DNA from 3 places in the Bradyrhizobium sp. 157 genome. Region 1 is predicted to be linked to each of the others. Evidence: predicted binding sites of a transcription regulator. Region 1 holds the regulator's gene; each other region holds the start of a gene.

Region 1 (7,165 bases):
CGACGGCTTGGTCTTCGACGCGGCCACGCTACCGCGCGGCGCAGCGCGGGGAACGGGTGCGCCGGCCTGCCTTGCCACGCGTGCGGGGCTAGCGTGTGCTGGTGCTGCTGTCTCCGCCTCAGCCGGCACCACGACATCACGCCCGCGTTGCCCGCCGTGCCGGGCAGACAATGCCTGATCAGACCAGGCCATGTAGGACTGGCACGCGCGGTTGCACGGCAGCCCGTCGATATAAACGATGCCGGGTGAATCCAGCGGATTGGCCTGCAGGGCTCCACTCGAACAGAGGGACAGGATCAGGGCCGACAAGGTCCACTTCTTCAACATGATTTACTCCATTCGAACGCGCCTGGTGTACCGCGCGAGCTACGAACGGATAGAGATCAAGTTTCAAAAAAGCGGACTTCTTTCCGAATTGCTATTGCGAGCCAGCGGGTCGGCGCGAAGCGCCGCCCGATGACAGGCTCCGCGAAGCAATCCATCTTTCCGCACTTGGACATATGGATTGCTTCCGCCTGCGCTCTTCGAGCTACGGGGGACGCGGCCGCCCCTCGCAATGACGCGGCGGGTTCGGAGTCTAATTCGGCACCGCCCGCTTCGCGGCCGTGACCGCATTCGCATTCACGGTGCCGCCGCGCAGCAGGTTGAACGCGGCGTTGAGCGCCTTATCGTCCTTCTCGTTCGGCGGGACGTAGGCTTGCGAGCCGGTCTGCTCGGCGCCATCGGCGGCGAGATGGCCGCGCATCGAGGCTTCGCCTTTCAGCTCGGCGCGGCCCTTGAGTTCATCGGGCACATCCTGCAGCACCTCGACGTCGGGCGCGATGCCCTGGGCCTGGATCGAGCGGCCCGACGGCGTAAAGTAGCGCGCCGTGGTCAGCGCCAGAGCGCCGTTGCCCTGTCCAAGCGGGATGATGGTCTGCACCGAACCTTTGCCGAAGGTGCGCGTGCCGATCAGCGTGGCGCGCTTGTGGTCGCGCAGCGCGCCGGCCACGATTTCGGACGCCGACGCGGAGCCGCCGTTGATCAGCACGACGAGCGGCTTGCCCTTGGTGATGTCGCCCCCGCGCGCGCTGAAGCGCTGGGTCTCCTCCGAGGTACGACCGCGCGTCGAGACCACCTCGCCCCGGTTCATGAAGGCGCTCGATACCGACACCGCCTGGTCGAGCAATCCGCCAGGATTGTTGCGGAGGTCGACGACATAGCCCGTGAGTTTTTCCGGCGGAATTTCCTTCGAGATGCTGGCGATCGCCTTCTTCAAGCCGTCGGTGGTCTGCTCGTTGAAACGGGTGATCCTGATGTAACCGATGTCGCCGCCGTCTGTCTTGAAGCGGACCGGCCGCACCCGGATAATCTCGCGCACGATCGCAACGTCAATCGGCGCGGCGGCCCCCTTGCGCACGACCTTGAGGCGGATTTTGCTGTTGGCGGGGCCCTTCATCCGGCTCACGGCCTGTTCGAGGGTCATGCCCTGGATAACTTCGTCGTCGATCTGGGTGATCACGTCGCCCGACAGCATGCCGGCTTTCGCGGCGGGCGTATCGTCGATCGGCGTCACCACCTTGACGAGGCCGTCTTCCATCGTCACCTCGATGCCGAGCCCGCCGAACTCGCCATGGGTGGTCTCCTGCATGTCGCTCCAGCCCTTCTCATTCATGTAACGCGAATGAGGATCGAGCGCCGAGATCATGCCGTTGATGGCGCCTTCCATCAGTTTGGAATCGTCGGGCTTCTCGACATAGCTGGTCTTGATCCGCTCAAACACGCTGCCAAACAAATTGAGCTGGTTGTAGGTGTCGGAACGGGCCGCAGCCTTTGCCGCCGCCACCAGATGCACCCCTTGAGGTCCGATCACGAGGGCGGTCAGACACGCGCCCGTCACCGTGCCGAGAAGAAAGGCAAAATTCCTGCGCATCGTGGGGCGTCCCTCTTTCGCTTATGGACGCCCGCGATCCCAGTGAATCGGCGCCCTGTCCCGGCCCCGCCAACTCACAATGGCTTTTTGGTCGGATCAAGGCACGCCAACCCGGCGCAATACGGCCGTTTTTCAATAGGCTTTATGAGCCCTCCTGCAACCCGTTTTGCCACGTGGACGGCCGGGTTCCAAAACCGCGCTTGGCGCGGGTGCCCAGCCAATAGCCGAATTGCGGGGGAACGTTGTGGAACGGGCCGTCCGCACCCAGTTTCAGCGCGGCGTCCATCGGCCAATTGGGATTGTTGAGGATTTCCCGCCCCACCGCGATCAAATCGGCCTGCCCATCGCGCAGGATATGTTCTTCAACGTGACGCCGCGGATCGTCATCGGGGAAAACAGCAGCGTTTCCGTCATGGTTTGCTCGCCTCGCGAACATCATTGTCCCGGCATGGCGCCGGGAAGTGTCTTCTACTTTGCTGCGCCTTCGGCGGATTTGGGCTTTGACTTTGCTGCCGGCGCCTTGGCCGCTGCTTTCGGCGGTGCGCTATCGCCGCGCATCGTCCCCCAGGGGTCGGAACTCTTCTGCTGCTCCGGGATGTTGCCGAGCGATCTCCGGTAGGCCCGCTCGGCCTCCCTCTCCGCCTCGATTTGCGAGGGCGTCTTGGGCTTGTCCTCCTCGCCATATTTGGCGGGACCTTGTTGGGCGGCAGCGGATCCAGCCAACAATGCGATCACGGCGACAGCGCCCAGAATTCTGCCAACAACTTGCATGCGACTACTCCCTGAAATTGGCCCCAAGCCTTAGCACAGCCCGCGTACGGGCTTAAGCGCCGGATTGGACTGCGACGCAAATCCCCGTGGCCGTTGCCGAGGCCGGTCCAGTTTTGTAAACGACTGCCATGAATTCGCCGCCAGCGCCCCACTCCGTCGACGCCTTGCTGTTCGATCTCGGCCGCGTCGTGCTCGACATCAGTTTTGATCAGGTAATGACCTGCTGGGCTGGGCATGCTGGTTGCGCGCCTGCCGATCTCGCCGGACGCTTTGTCGTCGACGATAGTTTCAAGCACCACGAGACCGGCCGGATCGACGATGCGGCGTTCTTTGCGAGCCTGCGCCGGTCGCTCGGCATCGGCATCACCGACGCGCAGTTCCTGGAAGGCTGGAACGCGATCTTCACCGGCGAGATGCCCGGAATTGCACAGCTTCTGGCGGGTGCTGCAAAGCGCCTGCCGCTCTATGCTTTTTCCAACACCAATCCGGCCCATGTCACGCATTTTTCGCAGGCCTATGCGGAGGTGCTCAGCCATTTCCGGGAGATTTTTTTGTCCTCCAGCATCGGTATGCGCAAACCCGACGCCGAAGCCTATGATCATGTGATAAAAGCGATCGGCGTGCCGGCGTCGCGGATCCTGTTCTTCGACGATTCAGCCGCCAATATCGAAGGTGCGCGGGCGCGCGGCCTTTCTGCCATCCACGTGACATCGACGGATGACGTGGCCAGGGCACTGACCGCACTTGGAATTTAAGCACTTGGAATTTAAGCACTTGGAATTTAGATGATTACCCCGTCATTGCGAGCGAAGCGAAGCAATCCATGGCCAGGAAGGAAGTGTGGATTGCTTCGTCGCGCTGCTCCTCGCAATGAAGTCGAAGCAGGAGTGCCAGCGTGGCCTTGATGCCGGTTGCCGATGCGCTTGCCGCGATCCTTGCCGGCGCAGCGGCGCTGCCCGAAGAAATGGTGGCGCTCGATGAAGCGTATCACCGCATTCTCGCACGCGACGTCGCCGCGCGGCGGACGCAGCCGCCGCAGGCGATGTCGGCGATGGACGGCTATGCGGTGCGCGCGGCCGACGCCGCCGATGTCGGCGCACGGCTGAAGGTGATCGGCGAGGTCGCCGCCGGCCGCCCGTTCGAGCGGAAGGTAGGCCCAGGCGAAGCGGTGCGGATCTTTACCGGCGGCGTGATCCCCGATGGCGCAGACGCCGTCGTCATCCAGGAAGACGCTGCCATCGAGGGCGATCATATCACCATCACGGAAGCTGCCGTTCCGGGACGGCATATCCGCCCAGCGGGCGTTGATTTCCGCGAAGGCGACGTCCTCCTCAAACGCGGGCGCCGCCTCACCGACCGCGATCTCTCGCTTGCCGCCGGCATGAACTACCCGGAGCTTGCGGTGCACCGCCGCCCGAAAGTGGCGATGCTGGCGACCGGCGACGAACTGGTGATGCCAGGCGCAACCCCCAGCCCCGGCCAGATCGTCTATTCCAACGGCTACGGCTTGCGAGCGCTGGCGCGAGCCGAGGGCGCAGAAATCATCGACCTCGGGATCGCCGCCGACACCGTCGCCGCCACCACGGAGGGCATCCGCCGTGCCCGCAACGCCGACGCGGACGTCCTGATCACCGTGGGCGGCGCCTCGGTCGGCGACCACGACCTCGTCAAGCGGTCGCTGGAGGCCGAGGGCGTCGCCATGGCGTTCTGGCGGATCGCGATGCGGCCAGGCAAGCCGATGATGCACGGCAGGTTGGGCGCGATGCGGGTGATCGGCCTGCCCGGCAATCCCGTCTCCTCCTATGTCTGCGGCTTCCTGTTTCTGGTGCCGCTGATTCGCGCCTTATCGGGCCGCGACCACGTCAATCATCCGCGCGAAAACGCCCTGCTCGGCTGCGATCTCGCCGCCAACGACCAGCGCGAAGACTATCTTCGCGCTCGCCTCGAAGCCCGCGACGACGGCACGCTGGTCGCCGTGCCGGTGAACCATCAGGACTCGTCACTATCAGGGAATCTCGCTGCGGCACGGGCACTTGTGATACGTCCGCCGTTCGCGCCGGCTGCCGCAAAGGGATCGCGTTGCGAGTTGCTCCGGCTGCCGGAATGACGAACGGCGTTCCAACAGCACCTTGGACCGGAACCGCAATGCGTTCACCTCAAATTAAATGGTTGCGGAACACATATCGAACATATAGTGTCCGTTCATGATTTGTTTCGACTGCTAGTGTCTTTGGTTGAGAGTTTGGGGACTCCACGATCTGGGCGCTAAAGATTCGGAACGAGACGACGCCAACCGGGGGATTGCTCGCGATGCTTACGCGCAAACAGTATGAACTTCTGCGTTTCATCAATGAACGGCTGAAAGAGGCCGGCGTGCCGCCCTCGTTCGACGAGATGAAGGATGCGCTCGATCTGCGCTCGAAATCCGGAATCCACCGCCTCATCACGGCGTTGGAGGAGCGCGGCTTCATCCGCCGCCTGCCCAACCGCGCCCGCGCCATCGAAGTCATCAAGCTGCCCGAGCTCGCTGCCGCCGCCAACGGCCGCCGCGGCTTCACGCCGAGCGTCATCGAGGGCACGCTCGGCAAGCGCACGGTGAGCGCGCCGGCCGCCGAGGACGACGGCAATCGCCCAGTCGCTGTGCCTGTCATGGGCCGGATTGCCGCCGGTACGCCGATCGAGGCGCTGCAGACGCGCAGCCACACCATCAGCGTGCCGCCGGACATGCTCGGCTCCGGCGAGCATTACGCGCTCGAAGTGCGCGGCGATTCCATGGTGGATGCCGGCATCCTCGACGGCGACATGGCGCTGATCCAGCGCAACGAGACCGCCGACACCGGTGATATCGTGGTGGCGTTGATCGACGAGGAAGAGGCCACCCTGAAGCGCTTCCGCCGCCGCGGCGCCTCGATTGCGCTCGAGCCGGCCAACGCCGCCTATGAAGTCCGCATCCTGCCGCCGAACCGGGTCCGGATTCAGGGCAAGCTGATCGGGCTGTACCGCAAATACTGACCCGTTATGCGCTCCGGCGCCGTGACGAAAGCCAGCCCCGGCCCTCGGCCGGGGTTTTTTGTTGCGCGTGTGGAACTAAGGCACGTTAGCGCGTTTGTGAATGTGGCGCAGTGCGCCAGTCGCAGAATTGCCCAGAAAGAAGAAAAGGCTCTGCGCCATGTCCACTCTGATAGAGGCCTGTGCCTCCTTCTAGACACGGGTCAGCTATCTCAAACGAGGGAGCCATCCGATGTGTGACTATAGCCTGCATGCTGTGGCTACGCGGCCTGCCCAGGTCGGCGAGACGCTGATCACAACGACATTCCGCGGTACATCGACCCGCGGCTTTGCGTCGGAACGCGAGCCTGCAGTGGCGGTCTGCATGCTTCCCGGCACCGAACTGGCGTTCGCTGAGGACGTCAAATACGACAACCGGTGGATCTGGACTCGAACCACCGACTGGCGGGTCGGCAAGTTCAATCAAATCGACCCCCATATATCCGACCGTCATCATGACGCGATCGAATTTCCCGATGGAAGCCATGTGCTGGTGACGCAGCTTTGCGAAGGCCAGCGCGCGACCGTGCTGCAATTGCCGGTGGTCCAGACCGGTGGCGAACGTGCGCCAAAGGTAACGGAAGCACCTACGGCCGAATCGATCGTGACCGGATAAACGCCCACGCGCATATGATCCGCCGGTCCAGGCCGGCGGATCATGGTGGTACATTTTTCAGAACTCGGCACCGCAGGGGGCAGCCGGTGGTTAACAAGGTTACGTGGCAAAAAGCCGGGCGCGTCACTGAGCCCGGGCGGTACATGTTCAGGTACGGCTGGCTCACCATCACGGCCGAAGATCTCGCAATCTGGCAGCAATTCCCCGACGCGTCGTTCACGCTGGTCGCTCTGCCCTCGGCGCCTGATGCCCCGGAGGAATTCCACCTCGGTGCATTCGAAATACCAGCCAAACCCACGGTCGACGAGCACTGACGCTCGTCTACTCCTCCGCCTGAAGATCTGCCTCGGCCGGCGTGGCGTCGACCGCGCGGGGCGGCACAATGCGCGGCGCAAGAACGGTGGTGTCGGCCTCGCTCTCGTCAGCAATGACCGGCGACCAGGGGCGGTCTACGCCCCTCGGCTTGACCGCATCGACGACAAATCCCTCCCGGCTGCGCCGCAACGCCATCGCGCCCTGCCGCCGCAGCCGTTCAGCATCGATAACGGAAGCGCCACAGGCTGCGGGGGCCTGCCGCAGCGTCACGATCAGCGCCGCGCGCTCGCAATCGTCCGCCAGCGCCTCGGGCCTGAAGGCCTGCGCGATCAGGCCGCCACCGGCGGATTGGACGACGCAGCCGAAATCGTCGCATGAAACGCCCGATGTGAGCGACGCGTCAGCCGCCGTCCGCGCATCCGCATCCGCCGCCAGCCACTCCTTTAAAAGGAAGATGTCCCGAGATCCCTTGGCCGCGTGCATCAGGTGCAGCCGGCCATCCT
Region 2 (7,165 bases), on a different contig from region 1:
CGATGCGGTTCTGATCGAACGCCCAGAGATCCTTGATCAGCCGATAGTCGTGCTCCTTCGCCCATTTGCGGGTGAGGAATTCGACGATCGCCTCCCGTCCTTCAAAGAATTCCGAGCGGTTACGCCAGCGGCTGTCCTCGGTATAGGCCAGCGACACCCGGACCGGATCGCGCGAATTCCAGGCGTCCTCGGCCATGCGCGCCTTTTGGGCGGCAGTTTCGCGGGTGAACGGCGGCAGCGGTGGACGCGACATGAGGTTTCTCCGGAATGATTGCCGGAGGAGATTGTACCGATCGGTACAGAGAGTCAATCCGAAGATTTACTCGGGGCCAGATCGGCCTTCATCAACAGCCGCAGCGATTTCGGGATCGGCTGCGCCTTGCCCTCGCTGATGAAGGCGACGCGCACCTCGGCCTTGACCAGCACGTCACCGCCGCGCCGCACCTCCTGCGCCAGCATGATCGAGGCGCCCTTCACCGCGACCGGCCATGTCACGACGTCGAGCACGTCGTCCATCCGCGCCGGCCGCAGGAAGTCGAGCTGCATCGAGCGCACCACGAAGGCAAAGCCGGGCGTCTCCTCCTGCGCCTCTTCGAACAGCGCGTGCTGCGAGGCGCCCATCAGCCGCAGATGGTTGGTGCGCCCGCGCTCCATGAAGCGCAGATAATTGGCGTGGTAGACGATGCCGGAGAAATCGGTGTCCTCGTAATAGACACGGACCTGCATGTGATGGCGGCCGTCGCGGATCTCGCCATCGAGATTGGGTAATGCCACTTGCGGTTCCTGATCGCGCTGGAAAGCCCTGCTTTTGCGCAAAATCGGCGCGGCGCGCAAGCGCTGCGAGGAACGCTATGCCACCGCCGGCCTCGTCGCCCCAACCGTTACCAGCACGATCTCCGGCGGCACCCCGAGACGGAACGGCATGATGCTGCAGCCGAGGCCGCCGGAAACGACGACATCGCAATTCATGCGGACGTGGCCGTAGGCGAGCTGCTGTCCGGACGGCGAGATCGGCGACCACCCCAGCATCCGGACCTGGCCGCCATGGGTGTGCCCGGAGAGCTGCAGCGCGACGCGCGAGGGCACGCGGCGCGCGACGTCGGGCTCATGCGCCATCAGAATTACGGGCGCATCGTCGGTGATCTTCGCCAGCGTCGCGCCGAGATCGTCGACGCCGATCCGCTTGAGCGGCCTGAAGCGGCGGGCCGGCACATAGGCGAGTTGGTCACCAAGACCCGCGAGCCAGAACGAATGACCATTCTTGCTGAGCTTCTTCGCATCATTTTCGTACACGGGGATGCCGGCGGCCTCCAGCGCACGGCCCGCGCTCGGCAGTCCCTGCCCTTCGCGTTGCACTTCCTTGTCTTCCCACCAGTCGTGATTGCCGAGCACCGCATGCACGCCGAGCGGCGCCTTCAATCCGGCCAACGCTCCCGCCCATTCGGCATCGGGAATGAAGCGCGTCACCTTGCGATGCCCGGCCACGTAGTCGCCGAGCATGACGACGATGTCAGGCTTGAGCGCATTCGTGCGTTCGACGATCTCACCGATATGATCGAGCGACATCCAGGGATCGCAGGCGTGGAGGTCGGCGATGGCGGCGATTCTGAGCTTGAGACCAGCCGGCCATTGCGGCGGTGAAAGGTTGTACCGCACGACGCGAAGCCGGACGACCGGCGCGCTGAACCCGTAAGCGGTGGTCGAGACGCCCAACGCCCCCAGGCCACCCATGGACTTCAAGAAATGACGGCGTGTTAACATGTGATCCAATCGTGATGCAGCGCTAACATGGTAGCGGATTGAGCCCGAATTGGGGTACGTTTGTGCAGAACGTCAGCAGTCCTCCAGCAGCTTGTCACCAGCAGGCGCGCCGACCATTTTTGCCCTTAGTGCACCGCTGGAAGGATCGGGTTCGAACGCTCAGTCGTCGCTATCGCCGTTGCCAAACAAGCCGAACTGCGCGGGATCGCGGGCGGGCTCGGCAAGCCCGAGGTGGCGGAAGGCGTGCGAGGTGAGCAGCCTCCCGCGCGGGGTGCGCTGCAAATAGCCGCACTGGATAAGATACGGCTCGATGATGTCCTCGATGGCGTCGCGCGGCTCCGATAACGCCGCCGCCATGGTCTCGACGCCGACCGGGCCGCCGCCATAATTCATCGCGATCGTGGTGAGATAGCGGCGGTCCATCGCGTCCAGGCCGGCGGCATCGACTTCCAGCGCGCTCAGCGCGTGGTCAGCGATGGCGCGATCGACCGAGCTGGCGTCGGCCGCGGAAGCAAAATCGCGTACGCGGCGCAACAGGCGCCCGGCGATGCGCGGCGTGCCACGGGCGCGGCGCGCGATTTCGTTGGCGCCGTCAGGCGTCATGCCGATATTGAGCACGCGGGCGCCGCGGCTGACGATCTTCTCCAGCTCTTCTTCGGTGTAGAAGTTAAGCCGGATCGGAATGCCGAAACGGTCGCGCAGCGGATTGGTCAACAGCCCTGCGCGCGTCGTGGCGCCCACGAGCGTAAATTTTGCAAGATCGATCTTGACCGAGCGCGCCGCCGGCCCCTCGCCGATGATGAGGTCGAGCTGAAAATCCTCCATCGCGGGGTAGAGCACTTCCTCGACCGCGGGGCTGAGGCGATGGATTTCGTCGATGAAGAGCACGTCGCGCTCTTCGAGATTGGTCAATAGCGCCGCGAGATCGCCGGCCTTGGCGATGACGGGACCGGAAGTGGCGCGAAAGCCGACGCCGAGTTCACGCGCCACGATCTGCGCCAGCGTGGTCTTGCCGAGGCCGGGAGGACCGACGAACAGCACGTGGTCCAGCGCCTCGCCGCGCTTGCGCGCGGCCTCGATGAAGATCGAGAGATTCTTGCGCGCCTGCGCCTGGCCGACGAACTCGGCCAGTAGTTGCGGGCGCAGCGCGGTGTCGCCGACATCGTCGGAACGGCGCTCGGGGGTAACGATGCGGGAGGGGGTGTTCACCCGTTGCCCCTCCGGTACTTGTTCGGCAAAAGCTCGCCGATGGTGACGACCTTCGGCTCGCGGCCATTGTCGGGAACGATGACCCGCGCCTTTGCATCGTAATCGTGGATCAGCTCGCGACAGATGCCGCAGGGCGATACCACGGCGATACTGCCGGGCTCGTCCGGCTTGGGATGGCGCACGGCGACGATGGTCTCAATGCCGCGATCGCCGGTTTCGGTGATGGCGCGCCCAATGGCGATCGCCTCCGCGCAGACGGCGATCCGGCCGATATAGGCATCGATATTCACGCCAGTGACGATGCGGCCGTCGCGGGTGCGCATCGCAGCGCCGACCTCCTGCCACTTGTTGCGATAACGCGGCCTGATCGCGTCAATCGCGGCGGCAATTAGTTCCTGGTCTTTCTCGCTCAACATGGCAGCAACGCGTTCCTTCGACAGTCAGTGGCGAACATAGTCTATTTCGCCAGTTCCTTCAGGCCCAGCCGGATCAATTGCGCGGTCTCGGCTTTCTCGCCGGCGCTGCGCGAGGCGGCGGCGATCGCGGCAGCCGCCTGCGGCTGGCCGTAACCAAGATTGACCAGCGCGGAAATCGCGTCGGTGACCGGGCGCGGCGCGCGGTCGCTGTCGATGGCGCCGGCTAGATGCACCACGGCAGGATCGACATTAGCGAACGCCGGCGCCTTGTCCTTCAATTCAGAGACGATGCGCTCGGCGACCTTTGGCCCGACACCGGGCGTGCGCGATACTGCGGCCTTGTCGCGCAGCGCGATGGCGTTGGCGAGTTCGGCGGGCGGCAGCGTGGAGAGCACCGCCAGCGCGACTTTGGCGCCGACGCCCTGCACGGTCTGCAGCAGACGAAACCACTCGCGCTCGGTGTCGGTGCGGAAGCCGAACAGCTTTATCTGGTCTTCACGGACATAGGTCTCGATCGACAACACCGCGGCCTCGCCGGGCGACGGCAGCGCCTGCAGCGTCCGCGACGAGCAATGCACCTGATAGCCGACGCCGCCAACGTCGAGGATCACGTAATCCTCACCGTAGGAATCGATCAGACCTTTGAGCTTGCCGATCATTGGGACGTCCCGGCTCCGACGCCAATGTCCCCTTCGACGTCTTCATAAGTCAGGGACGCACCAGCGGACGGGTTCCCTCCCCCCTTGCGGGGGAGGGTTAGGGAGAGGGGTGCCGCTCGTTCGATCGCCTGACGTAAAGCAAGGACACGGCTCGCGTCCTCATCCATTTTCTCTTTGATACGTTGTCCCCGCATTTCTTCGATCGGAGCCCGGGGCTTACCCCTCTCCCCGACCCTCCCCCGCAAGGGGGGAGGGAGCCCGACCAGCGTGCTCTCCTCACTTGGCATTACGCGGCGGCAGTTCATCATGCGCTCGCCACTTTCAGCCGCAGCGCCGCACCCTGACGATGGTGGGCATGGGTAATCGCAATCGCCAGCGCGTCGGCGGCGTCGGCGGATTTGGGCTCGGCCTTCGGCAGCAATATTTTCAGCATCACCGCGATCTGGTTCTTATCGGCGTGGCCGGCGCCGACCACGGTCTTCTTCACTTGATTGGGCGCGTATTCCGCAACCGATATGCCGAACATGGCGGGCGCCAGCATGGCAACGCCGCGGGCCTGGCCGAGCTTCAGCGTCGCGACGCCGTCCTTGTTCACAAAAGTCTGCTCCACCGCGGCTTCCGCCGGCCTGAAATCGCCGAGCACGGCGGCGAGCCCCTCATGGATCGCGAGCAGGCGGCTCGCTATGGGCAGATCGTCCGGCGGCTCCACCGAGCCGCAGCCGATGAACACGAGGCGGTTACCCTCGGTCTCGATCACGCCCCAGCCGGTACGGCGCAGGCCGGGGTCGATGCCGATAATCCGGACGGGATGGCGAATCGGTGGGGATGTCATGGCGTAGTGATAACGCCAGAGCCGGATGAACGAAACATAAAGAGAACGGAAATCCCCGCGAATGCGGTTGGTGCGTGCCCCGGACGCGGCGCACCGCGAAGTGGTGCGCCGCAGAGCCGGGGCCCATCGGTCGGTTAGGTATTTGCTGAGACATGAGTCCCGGCTCTGCAGAGCAGCGCTCACGCGCTGCACTGCGTCCGGGAAACGGAAGCCGCTACCCGCCCATCTTGGCGACCAGCGCGTCGGAGACCTCGAAATTGGCGTAGACGTTCTGCACGTCGTCGTGCTCGTTCAACAGGTCCATTAGCTTCAACAGCTTCTCGCCGGTCTCGTCGTCGACCGCGACCGTGTTTTGCGGCTTCCAGGTCAGCGCTGCCTTGCGGGCTTCGCCGAACTTGGCTTCCAGGGCTTTCGCAACCTCGCGGAAGGTTTCCTGCGAGGCGTAGATCTCGTGGCCGCTTTCGCTTGAGACCACGTCGTCGGCGCCGGCCTCGATCGCGGCTTCCAGCATCGCGTCGTCGGAGGCCTTGCTGGCGTCATATTCGATGATGCCGGTGCGGTCGAACATGAAGGCGACCGAGCCGGTTTCGCCGAGATTGCCACCTGATTTGGTGAAGTAGGAGCGGATGTCGGAGGCGGCGCGGTTGCGGTTGTCGGTCAGCGCCTCGACGATAATGGCGACGCCGCCGGGGCCGTAGCCCTCGTAGCGGATCTCGTCATAACTCTCGCTCTCGCCGCCGATCGCCTTCTTGATGGCGCGCTCGATATTGTCCTTCGGCATGTTCTCCTGGCGCGCCGCGATCACCGCCGCGCGCAGCCGGGGGTTCATGGCGGGGTCCGGGGTTCCCAACTTGGCGGCAACGGTGATTTCGCGCGCCAGCTTGCTGAACAGCTTGGACTTCTGGGCATCCTGCCGGCCCTTGCGGTGCATGATGTTCTTGAATTGGGAATGGCCGGCCATGCGAGGTCTCTTGGATTCGTCCCGGGGATGTAGGGGTGAAGCGCGGCCTTATAGGCCGGCAATCGGCTGAAATCAAAGATTTACGGCCGATTCGCCCACTAAAGTAGGGCGCGCCTACGGGAAAAACAGGCAGTTGTTAACCATGACTTCATGCTCGGATGAGAGGATTTCGCAACCGTCCTCAACTTTTGAGAGACTTCATGGCCTTCGGTTTGTTCAAAAAGCAGGTGGCGGAACCGGCTTTGCCTGCCGTCCAGCCCGAGGTTCAAACGGCGGCTCAAACGGCGGTTCAGCCGGCCGCCGCCGTGGCCGAGGCCGCTTCGGGCGATGGCGAGTCGGCCAAGGCCATTCTCGAACTTCTGGAACTCGAACTCGGCGCGATGATCCGCCAGCTCGAGCGCGCGGCCAATTCGGTCGCCGGCGGCGCCGAAGCGACCGCTGCGACGCTCTCCACCATTCGCCAGCGCACCGACGCCCTGACGAGCCGCACCAGCGCTGCACAGGCCACCGCGACGACATTTTCATACGCCGCCGACAAGTTCACCCAATCTGCCCAAGGGATCGGCTCCCAGGTGCGCGACGCCGGCAAGCTCGCCGACCAGGCCAGTGAGGCCGCCCGCGAAGCCAGCGTCAATGTCGACCGCCTGAGGGAATCGTCGGCCGCGATCGGTAACGTCGTCAACCTGATCGCGCAGATCGCGCGGCAGACCACGCTCTTGGCGCTCAATTCCACCATCGAGGCCGCACGCGCCGGCGAGGCCGGGCGCGGTTTTGCCGTCGTCGCCACGGAAGTGAAGGCGCTCGCGGTCCAGACCCAGAACGCGACAGAGGAAATCACCAAGAAGATCGAGGCGCTGCAGCGGGATGCTGCGGGCTCGGTCGACGCCGTGCATCGCATCACCCAGGCGATCGAGGCGATCCGCCCGGTGTTCGAGAACGTCAACGGCGCGGTCGCCGAGCAGAACGCAACCACCGGCGAGATGGCCGACAATGCGGCCTCCGCTTCGAGCTTCATCGCTTCCGTCGGCGCCAGCGCCGCCGAAATCGACAGCGCGACCAAGGAGGCCGAGGTCCATGGCGAAAGCGTCGCCAAGGCCGGACGGGCCGTCACCGCGTTTGCGCAGAAGCTCAAGGCGCGTTGCGCGGTGCTGTTGCGGCAAGGAGAAAAGGAAGGCGAGCGCACGGGGCGCCGCGAACAGCAAAAGCTGCCCTGCAGCCTCAAGATCGAAATCCAGACGCCGCGCGGCGTGATTTCGGCACCGGTCTATGAGATTTCGATCGACGGCATCCTGGTCAGCGGCCCAGACGCCGAAAGGCTCGCGCAGGG
Region 3 (7,165 bases), on a different contig from region 1:
TCAGAGATTGCGGCGGCTTGCGCACTAGGCAATTTTTGCCGGGCGGGTTATTGATTAATGAAATGGAAATTCTACGTGATTGCCGCGTTGGGTATACCGGCCAACAGCCGGGGATGAGGAAATAGCGCCATGCGTTACGATGATTTCCGCCGCAGCGACGAGATCGAGGACCGTCGCGACGGCGGCGGCGGAATGGGTGGCGGCGGCGGTTTTGGCCTGCCGATGGGTGGCGGCGGGCTCGGCATCGGCACCATCATCGTGCTCGGCCTTGTCGGCTATGCCTTCGGCATCGATCCGCGCATTCTGATCGGCGGCGCCGAAATCCTTACAGGTGGCGGGCAGGCGCCGACCTATCAAACCGATCGCAGGTCGGGACCGGCCAAGACCGGGGCGCCGAAGGACGAAGTCGGCAGCATGATTGCCGGCATTCTCGGCGAGATCGACGACCGCTGGAGCGAGATCTTCCAGGCCAGCGGCCAGAATTACACCGGGCCGCGCATCGTGCTGTTTCGCAACGCTACCAATGGCGGCCGCTGCGGCATGGCGCAGTCGGCGATGGGACCGTTCTACTGCCCGCCGGACAAGCAGATCTTCCTCGACACCAGTTTCTTCCGCGAAGTCGAAACCCGCTTCCGCGGCTGTTCGGGCAGCGCCTGCAAATTCACGGCCGCCTATATCATCGCGCATGAGGCGGGACATCACATCCAGAACCTGCTCGGCATCCTGCCGCGCGTGCAGCGGCTGCAGCAGCAGGCCGGCAGTAAGGCGGAAGCCAATGCACTACAGGTGAAGGTCGAGCTGCAGGCGGATTGTCTTTCCGGCGTCTGGGTCAACCGGGAGGAGAAGAAGCGTCCAGGCTTCATCGAACCCGGCGATATCGACGCGGCGTTGAGGACGGCAACCGCGATCGGCGACGACACGCTACAGCGGCAATCAACGGGCAGGGTGGTGCCCGACAGCTTCACCCACGGATCGGCTGCGCAGCGCAAGCAATGGTTCATGACAGGCTATCAGCAGGGCACGGTGCAGGCCTGCAACACGTTTGCGGCGGGGGCGTTGTGACCGGGTGGTGCCCCTGATGCTGCGCAGCATAAGCGCGTTCACGCGCGTCTTAGACGCGCTATGGTGATGCGCTGCTGATCCGGGGGCCATGTTGCGCGACGCTTCTTTGAGTATAGGTCCCGGATCTGCGGAGCAGCGTGTAGGACGCTGCACCGCGTCCGGGACACGAGGGATCCAGTGAAATGTCCTCCATCGACGAAACAAAACAATTCGTGCCGCTCAACATCGCCGTGCTGACGGTCTCGGACACCCGCTCGCTGGCCGACGACAAATCCGGCGCGACGCTGGCGGACCGGCTGACAGCGGCGGGCCATCATCTCGCCGCGCGCGAGATCATCGTCGACGACGTCGATGCGATCCGCGTCATCATCAAGCGCTGGATCGCCGATCCTGATGTCGATGCGATCATCACCACTGGCGGCACCGGTTTCACCGGCCGTGACGTGACGCCGGAGGCGATCGAGCCGCTATTCGAGAAGCGGATGGATGGTTTTTCCATCGCCTTCCATATGCTGAGCCATGCCAAGATCGGCACGTCGACAGTGCAGAGCCGCGCCACTGCCGGCGTCGCGGGGGCGACCTTCATCTTCTGCCTGCCGGGATCGCCTGGCGCTTGCCGCGATGCATGGGACGGCATCCTCGCCGCCCAGCTCGATTACCGCACGCGCCCGTGCAATTTCGTCGAGATCATGCCGCGGCTGGACGAGCACCTGCGGCGGCCTAAAGCCAAAGGCGCTTCAGCCTGACCAGCAACGCCCATAGCGCACGCCACATATTGTGCCAGGCTTCGACGCGTAATTGATGTGCGCGCTTGACATGGAAGGTGATCAGTTCTGGCGTCACGCGCCGCGGCGGATCGCGACGCGCGGGCTTCACAGTTCGAGTTCCCAGGTTTCGCCGACCAGGTCCTGGCCGAAGCTGCGGTGCGGCTCGGTGGCGACCAGCTTGAAGCCGGCTTCCTGATAGATTTTGCGGGCGGCGATGAGGATGCTCTGGGTCCACAGCGTGATCTTGCGGTAACCGCAGGCTTTCGCGAACGCGATGCATTCGGCGACCAGCCGATGGCCGAGCCCTTGGCCGCGCCCGGCCGGTCCGACCAGCAGCAGCCGCAGCTTGGCGACATCGTCGGTGTGCCGCACCAGAAAGATCGAGCCGACCTGCTTTCCCTCGATCTCGGCGATCCAGCAGCGTTCCCGCGACGCGTCGAATGAGTTGAGGAATTTTGCCGCGATCTCAGCGACCAGACCCTCGAACGAGGAATCGAATCCGTATACGCGCGCGTAAAACTCGCCGTGGCTCTGCACCACCCACCCCATGTCGCCGGGACGCGGCTCGCGCAGCACCGCGGGCGAAGGCGGGCCGCCGGATTCACCGAGCAGCCGTTCGATCACGGCCATCGCCTCGATCAAGCGCGCTTTGCCGTCGTGCGGCAACGTGGCCAGCATCGCTGCAACTTCGTCATGCATACTGAGCTCGAGTTTTGCGAATGTCTGACGGCCCTTAGCCGTCAAAGTGAGCCGATATTGCCGGCGATCCGACGGCAGCGGTTCGCGGGTGATCAATCCGGCTTCATCGAAATTCTGCACGATCCGGCTGAGATAGCCGGCATCGAGGCCCAATTCGGTTCCAATCTCCTTCGCCGAGAGATCTTCGCGGTGGGCGAGTTCGTACAGCACCCGTGCCTCGCTCAGCGAGAAGGGGCTCTTCAGGAGGTGCTGGTCCAGCACGCCGAGCTTGCGGGTGTAGAAGCGGTTGAAGGCGCGAACCGCCGCGACTTCTTGCTCGAAATCCAGTTGAGACATGGCGGCACCTCGATACTTGCCATTGTCAAATAGATAATTGACTTTGGCAAGTATATTCTCGTGCGTGGTCCTTCGCGGGGCCGGTGTCGATCTCGAATGTGAAAGAGGGCGCCCTAGGCGACGACTATGATCCGGCTGCGCAACTGGGTGCGCGAAGAGCGGCCGAGCTGGCGCAGCAGCCGCGCCTCGGAGCGGCGGGCATCGGGCCGGTAGCCGCCCAGCCGGTCGTAATGATCGCGCGCGATCAGGAGCCCCTGTTCCGCCGATGGCCCAGCGATCATCCGGGCGACGAATTTGAAACCGTCGCGCAGTCGCGTGTCAGCATAAGGCGAGCGGGCATAGCGAAACACTCCCGCGCGCGGCCGGCCGCTGCTCGATACGTTTTGGATGAACTGCGTGGTTTCGTCGATCCAGCCGGAATCGAGCACAGCGCCGGGGTGCAGGAACATCAGCCAGGGCGAGCGGGCCTGCCGGGCGCCAGCGGCCATCGCTGCGGCGCGCGATCCCTCGGCCGCCAGGAAGCGGCAACCGGCGACATCGGCGACGCGTTCGATCACGGACGAGGCGGCACGATCGACCAGCAGCACTTCGCGGATGATGCCGGCCGCGGCGCCCGGCACTAGCGCGGCAAGGGTGGCGACGGCCGTCTGTTCGATCCCTTCGGTCGGGATGATAACGCTTAACATGGATGAGACTTCGCTGGCTCAAACGGTGAAAACGCCGCTTGTTACCACCTTGTCACATTCAAATCAGCCATCCCGCTGCAGTTTTTTGCGGTAAGCCCATCGCAGACGGCCCCCTGCCAGGATCCTCCCCGCTTTTCTGCGCGGCCTCAGTGCTTCAGACCACCCGAAGGTCGGGGTTGTCGATGCAACTGCTGGCGAAGCCGCTGACGGCCCGGCGGCCCTGCTCGTAAGTGGCACAATTGCAGGCAAGTCCGTCGCTTTTGCCATAGGTTTGGGCGCAGACGGCCGCGCTGGCGCCGGCGCTGCCCGGCACGATGCCGGCCGCGACTAATGCGCCAGTTAGCGGGGCTGCAGGGGCGAAACGGCGCCTCCGCCCCGTGACTTTAATTGGATAGCGGTTTTCGCCTTGAACGCGATGCTCCAGAACTTTGGCTCGCTCGAGGATTCTCGAGGCAGGTTCCCGTCATGCCGCTGACATGGGCGCGGCACTGTTGGAAATTCTGGAAATCGCAACGCAGCCCGTCATTCGTCCCGTAAGTCCGGGAGCAAACTGGCCAATTGGCATCAGCATGGCTTGGCAGCGTGCCCGCGAAGGTGAATGATGCTGCAAGCGACATGGTCGCGGCAGCCAAAGTGAGCAGACGCATCTGCACCCTCCCTGGGTTTGTACTCTTCGAATTACGAGGGCGATCTGCTGCCGTTACCCCCGGCACATGCAAAATGTATGTTCTTGATTTGTTCTCGATACGTGCTATGTTCGCTTCATGAGCCGAGCATCCTCTCATGCCCTCAAGCACCCGCCGGTCACGGCGCCCTCCGAGCCGGCGGGTGCGACACCTTTTCCCGAGCTCGCGGTCGCTATCGAACGCCAGCGGCGGCGCGGCCGCGGCGCGCAGTCGAACGACAGCGGCCGGTTCGAAGCCGAGGCGCGGGTCGCCTTTGACGATGGCTGGCAGAGCCTGGACGACCTGCCGCCGTTCAAGACCACGGTGTCGCTGGATACCTCGCGCAAGGTCATCACCCGCAACGACTCGCCCGACATCGGCTTCGACCGCTCGATCAACCCCTATCGCGGCTGCGAGCATGGCTGCGTCTACTGCTTCGCGCGGCCGACCCACGCCTTTCTCGGGCTGTCGCCCGGACTCGATTTCGAATCCAAATTGCTCGCCAAGCCGGACGCGCCAGAATTGCTCGAGAAGGAGTTGGCGGCGCCCGGTTACGAGCCGCGCATGATTGCCATCGGCACCAACACTGATCCCTATCAGCCGATCGAGCGCGAACACAAAATTATGCGCGGCATTCTCGAAGTGCTCGATCGAGCCGGTCATCCCGTCGGCATCGTCACCAAATCGGCGCTGGTGACACGCGACATCGATATTCTACAGCGAATGGCGAAGCGCAATTTGGCAAAGGTCGCGATTTCCGTGACCACGCTCGACCCCAAGCTCGCCCGCACGATGGAGCCGCGCGCCTCGACGCCGCCGAAGCGGCTGGAGGCGCTGCGGCAATTGTCGCAGGCTGGCATCCCCGCCACCGTGATGGTCGCACCCGTTATTCCCGCGCTGAACGATTCCGAGATCGAACGCATTCTCGATGCCGCGGCTCACGCCGGCGTCAAGGAAGCAAGTTACGTGCTGCTGCGGCTGCCGCTCGAAGTGCGCGACCTCTTTCGCGAGTGGCTGATGGCAAACTATCCCGACCGTTATCGTCACGTCTTCACCTTGATCCGCGACATGCGCGGCGGGCGCGACTACGACTCGCAATGGGGTACGCGGATGAAGGGTACCGGCCCGATGGCCTGGATGATCGGACGGCGGTTCGAGATCGCCTGCGAAAAGCTCGGCCTCAACAAGCGGCGTTCGAAACTGACGACAGATCATTTCGTCAAGCCGAAGCGGAACGGACAGCAACTTAGTCTATTCTAGGTGGTTGTCATCATTGCGATCGAAGCGTCACTCCATGCTCCGCAGAGAGGCGTGGATTGCGTCATCGCTTGCGCTCTCGCAATGACGGACGGAGAATCGCATGAGTACTGGTAAGCCAGTCCCCCGCTTCACGGTCATCACGCTTGGGGTTAGCGATATGCGCGCCAGCATCGCCTTTTATAATGCGCTCGGCTTTGTCCGAAAGATGCACGCAACTGGCGAGGCCGTCGCCTTTTTCGATACCGGCGGCACCGTGATCGCGCTCTACCCGTGGGACCAGCTCGCCCGCGACGCCACGCTGCCCGATCAGCCGCGGCCGAAAACCTTTCGCGGCACCACGCTCGCCTGGAATTGCAGCTCGGTCGAGGAGGTCGACACGGCACTCGATTTCGCAATCTCCTGCGGCGGGTCACTGTTGAAGCCCGCGCACAAGACCGACTACGGCGGTTACTGCGGCTATTTCGGCGATCCCGACAACCATATTTGGGAAGTCGTGGTCGCTCCCGGCATCGAGGTCGGCGACGACCGGCGGGTTCACCTGCCGGATTAGGCACAAGTATAGGGTTGAATAACGGGAATTGTGCCGGGTTCCCGGTTGCGCGCCGCCGCGCGCTGGCGCACGAATCCCGGCCATGATTCGGGACAAATCCACCAAAAAACCTGACGGGAAATCGGACAAGAAAGCCGGCAAGGAACAGGCCGAGCTGCCGAAGGGCGTGATCGCAGTCGCCCCGCCGAGCTTTCGCCGCGAGCGGGCGCTGATCAAGCGCGGCGTCTGGCCCGTCGCCGGCTGCGACGAGGCCGGGCGCGGTCCGCTGGCGGGTCCGGTGGTAGCGGCCGCGGTCGTCCTCGATCCCAAGCGAATCCCCAAAGGCATCGACGATTCCAAGCGGCTGACGCCCGAACGCCGCGAGGAATTGTTCGAGGAGATCTGCGCGACCTCGTCGTTTGCGGTCGCCTTTGCCTCACCGGCGCGGATCGACCGCGACAATATCTTGCGCGCTTCGCTCTGGGCGCTGGCGCGTTCCGTGCACGCGCTGCCCGAAATGCCGAAGCACGTGTTCGTCGACGGCCGCGACAAGATCGATGCGCCGTGCGACTGCGAGGCGGTGATCGGCGGCGACGGCATTGTCATGTCGATCGCAGCCGCCTCGATCATCGCCAAGGTGACGCGCGACCGCTTGATGAGCGCCTTGGCGCTGGATTGCCCGGGCTACGGCTTCGAAAGCCACAAGGGCTACGCCGTGCCGGAACATCGCGAGGCGCTGGACCGGTTAGGCCCAAGCATCCACCATCGCCGCTTCTTCGCACCCGTCATTGCCGCGCGGTTGAAACATTATCCCGAGACGGTCGAAGAGACAGTCGAACCTGATCTCTTCAGCGTGGACGGGGAGGTCACTTCCGATATCTCCGCCACGATCTGACGCCGGTTGCCTCGGCGCCTCGTGCACTCTATCAAACGTCCCCCAGGACAGGGCTGCCCGGCCCGGCTTTCGGACGTTTCATGCGCTTCACCTCGCTCGTTGTCGAACTGATCCGCGCCCGGCCGCGGCTGGTGGTCTGGCTCGTGGTGTTGGTCCAGGCCGGACTTTGGCTGATCCTGCCGATGCTGCTGTACCGCAGCCCGCCCGGTGACCTTGCGACCGTGCTGGCCTTTGGCCGGGAATACCAGGTCGGAACCTGGTTCGGT

The links. The regulator LexA, encoded in region 1, represses DNA repair genes until DNA is damaged. The targets are predictions, from matches to a motif close to TGTTCNNNNTGTGTTCNG.
Region 2: a site for LexA is predicted at 4,908-4,925, ahead of ruvC (crossover junction endodeoxyribonuclease RuvC). Genes of this name have one in related genera too.
Region 3: a site for LexA is predicted at 4,276-4,293, ahead of IVA95_RS02005 (PA0069 family radical SAM protein). Genes of this name have one in related genera too.

What each region holds. Positions count from the first base shown of each region.
Region 1 is NZ_JADPKF010000088.1:8,440-15,604, reverse strand. It holds gene IVA95_RS24725 (hypothetical protein) at 1-327, opposite strand, end outside; gene IVA95_RS24720 (S41 family peptidase) at 578-1,912, opposite strand; gene IVA95_RS24715 (hypothetical protein) at 2,055-2,348, opposite strand; gene IVA95_RS24710 (hypothetical protein) at 2,381-2,683, opposite strand; gene IVA95_RS24705 (HAD family phosphatase) at 2,812-3,438, shown strand; gene glp (gephyrin-like molybdotransferase Glp) at 3,579-4,790, shown strand; gene lexA (transcriptional repressor LexA) at 4,994-5,695, shown strand; gene IVA95_RS24690 (hypothetical protein) at 5,925-6,347, shown strand; gene IVA95_RS24685 (hypothetical protein) at 6,434-6,661, shown strand; gene IVA95_RS24680 (ComEC/Rec2 family competence protein) at 6,669-7,165, opposite strand, start outside.
Region 2 is NZ_JADPKF010000065.1:2,997-10,161, forward strand. It holds gene IVA95_RS13660 (nuclear transport factor 2 family protein) at 1-253, opposite strand, end outside; gene ybgC (tol-pal system-associated acyl-CoA thioesterase) at 307-774, opposite strand; gene IVA95_RS13670 (metallophosphoesterase) at 850-1,761, opposite strand; gene ruvB (Holliday junction branch migration DNA helicase RuvB) at 1,921-2,970, opposite strand; gene IVA95_RS13680 (cytidine deaminase) at 2,967-3,386, opposite strand; gene ruvA (Holliday junction branch migration protein RuvA) at 3,428-4,045, opposite strand; gene ruvC (crossover junction endodeoxyribonuclease RuvC) at 4,350-4,877, opposite strand; gene IVA95_RS13695 (YebC/PmpR family DNA-binding transcriptional regulator) at 5,092-5,838, opposite strand; gene IVA95_RS13700 (methyl-accepting chemotaxis protein) at 6,039-7,165, shown strand, end outside.
Region 3 is NZ_JADPKF010000013.1:15,496-22,660, reverse strand. It holds gene IVA95_RS02025 (neutral zinc metallopeptidase) at 130-1,062, shown strand; gene moaB (molybdenum cofactor biosynthesis protein B) at 1,245-1,808, shown strand; gene IVA95_RS02015 (helix-turn-helix domain-containing GNAT family N-acetyltransferase) at 1,935-2,864, opposite strand; gene IVA95_RS02010 (glycosyl transferase) at 2,978-3,550, opposite strand; gene IVA95_RS02005 (PA0069 family radical SAM protein) at 4,315-5,475, shown strand; gene IVA95_RS02000 (VOC family protein) at 5,576-6,025, shown strand; gene IVA95_RS01995 (ribonuclease HII) at 6,108-6,899, shown strand; gene IVA95_RS01990 (glycosyltransferase family 39 protein) at 6,980-7,165, shown strand, end outside.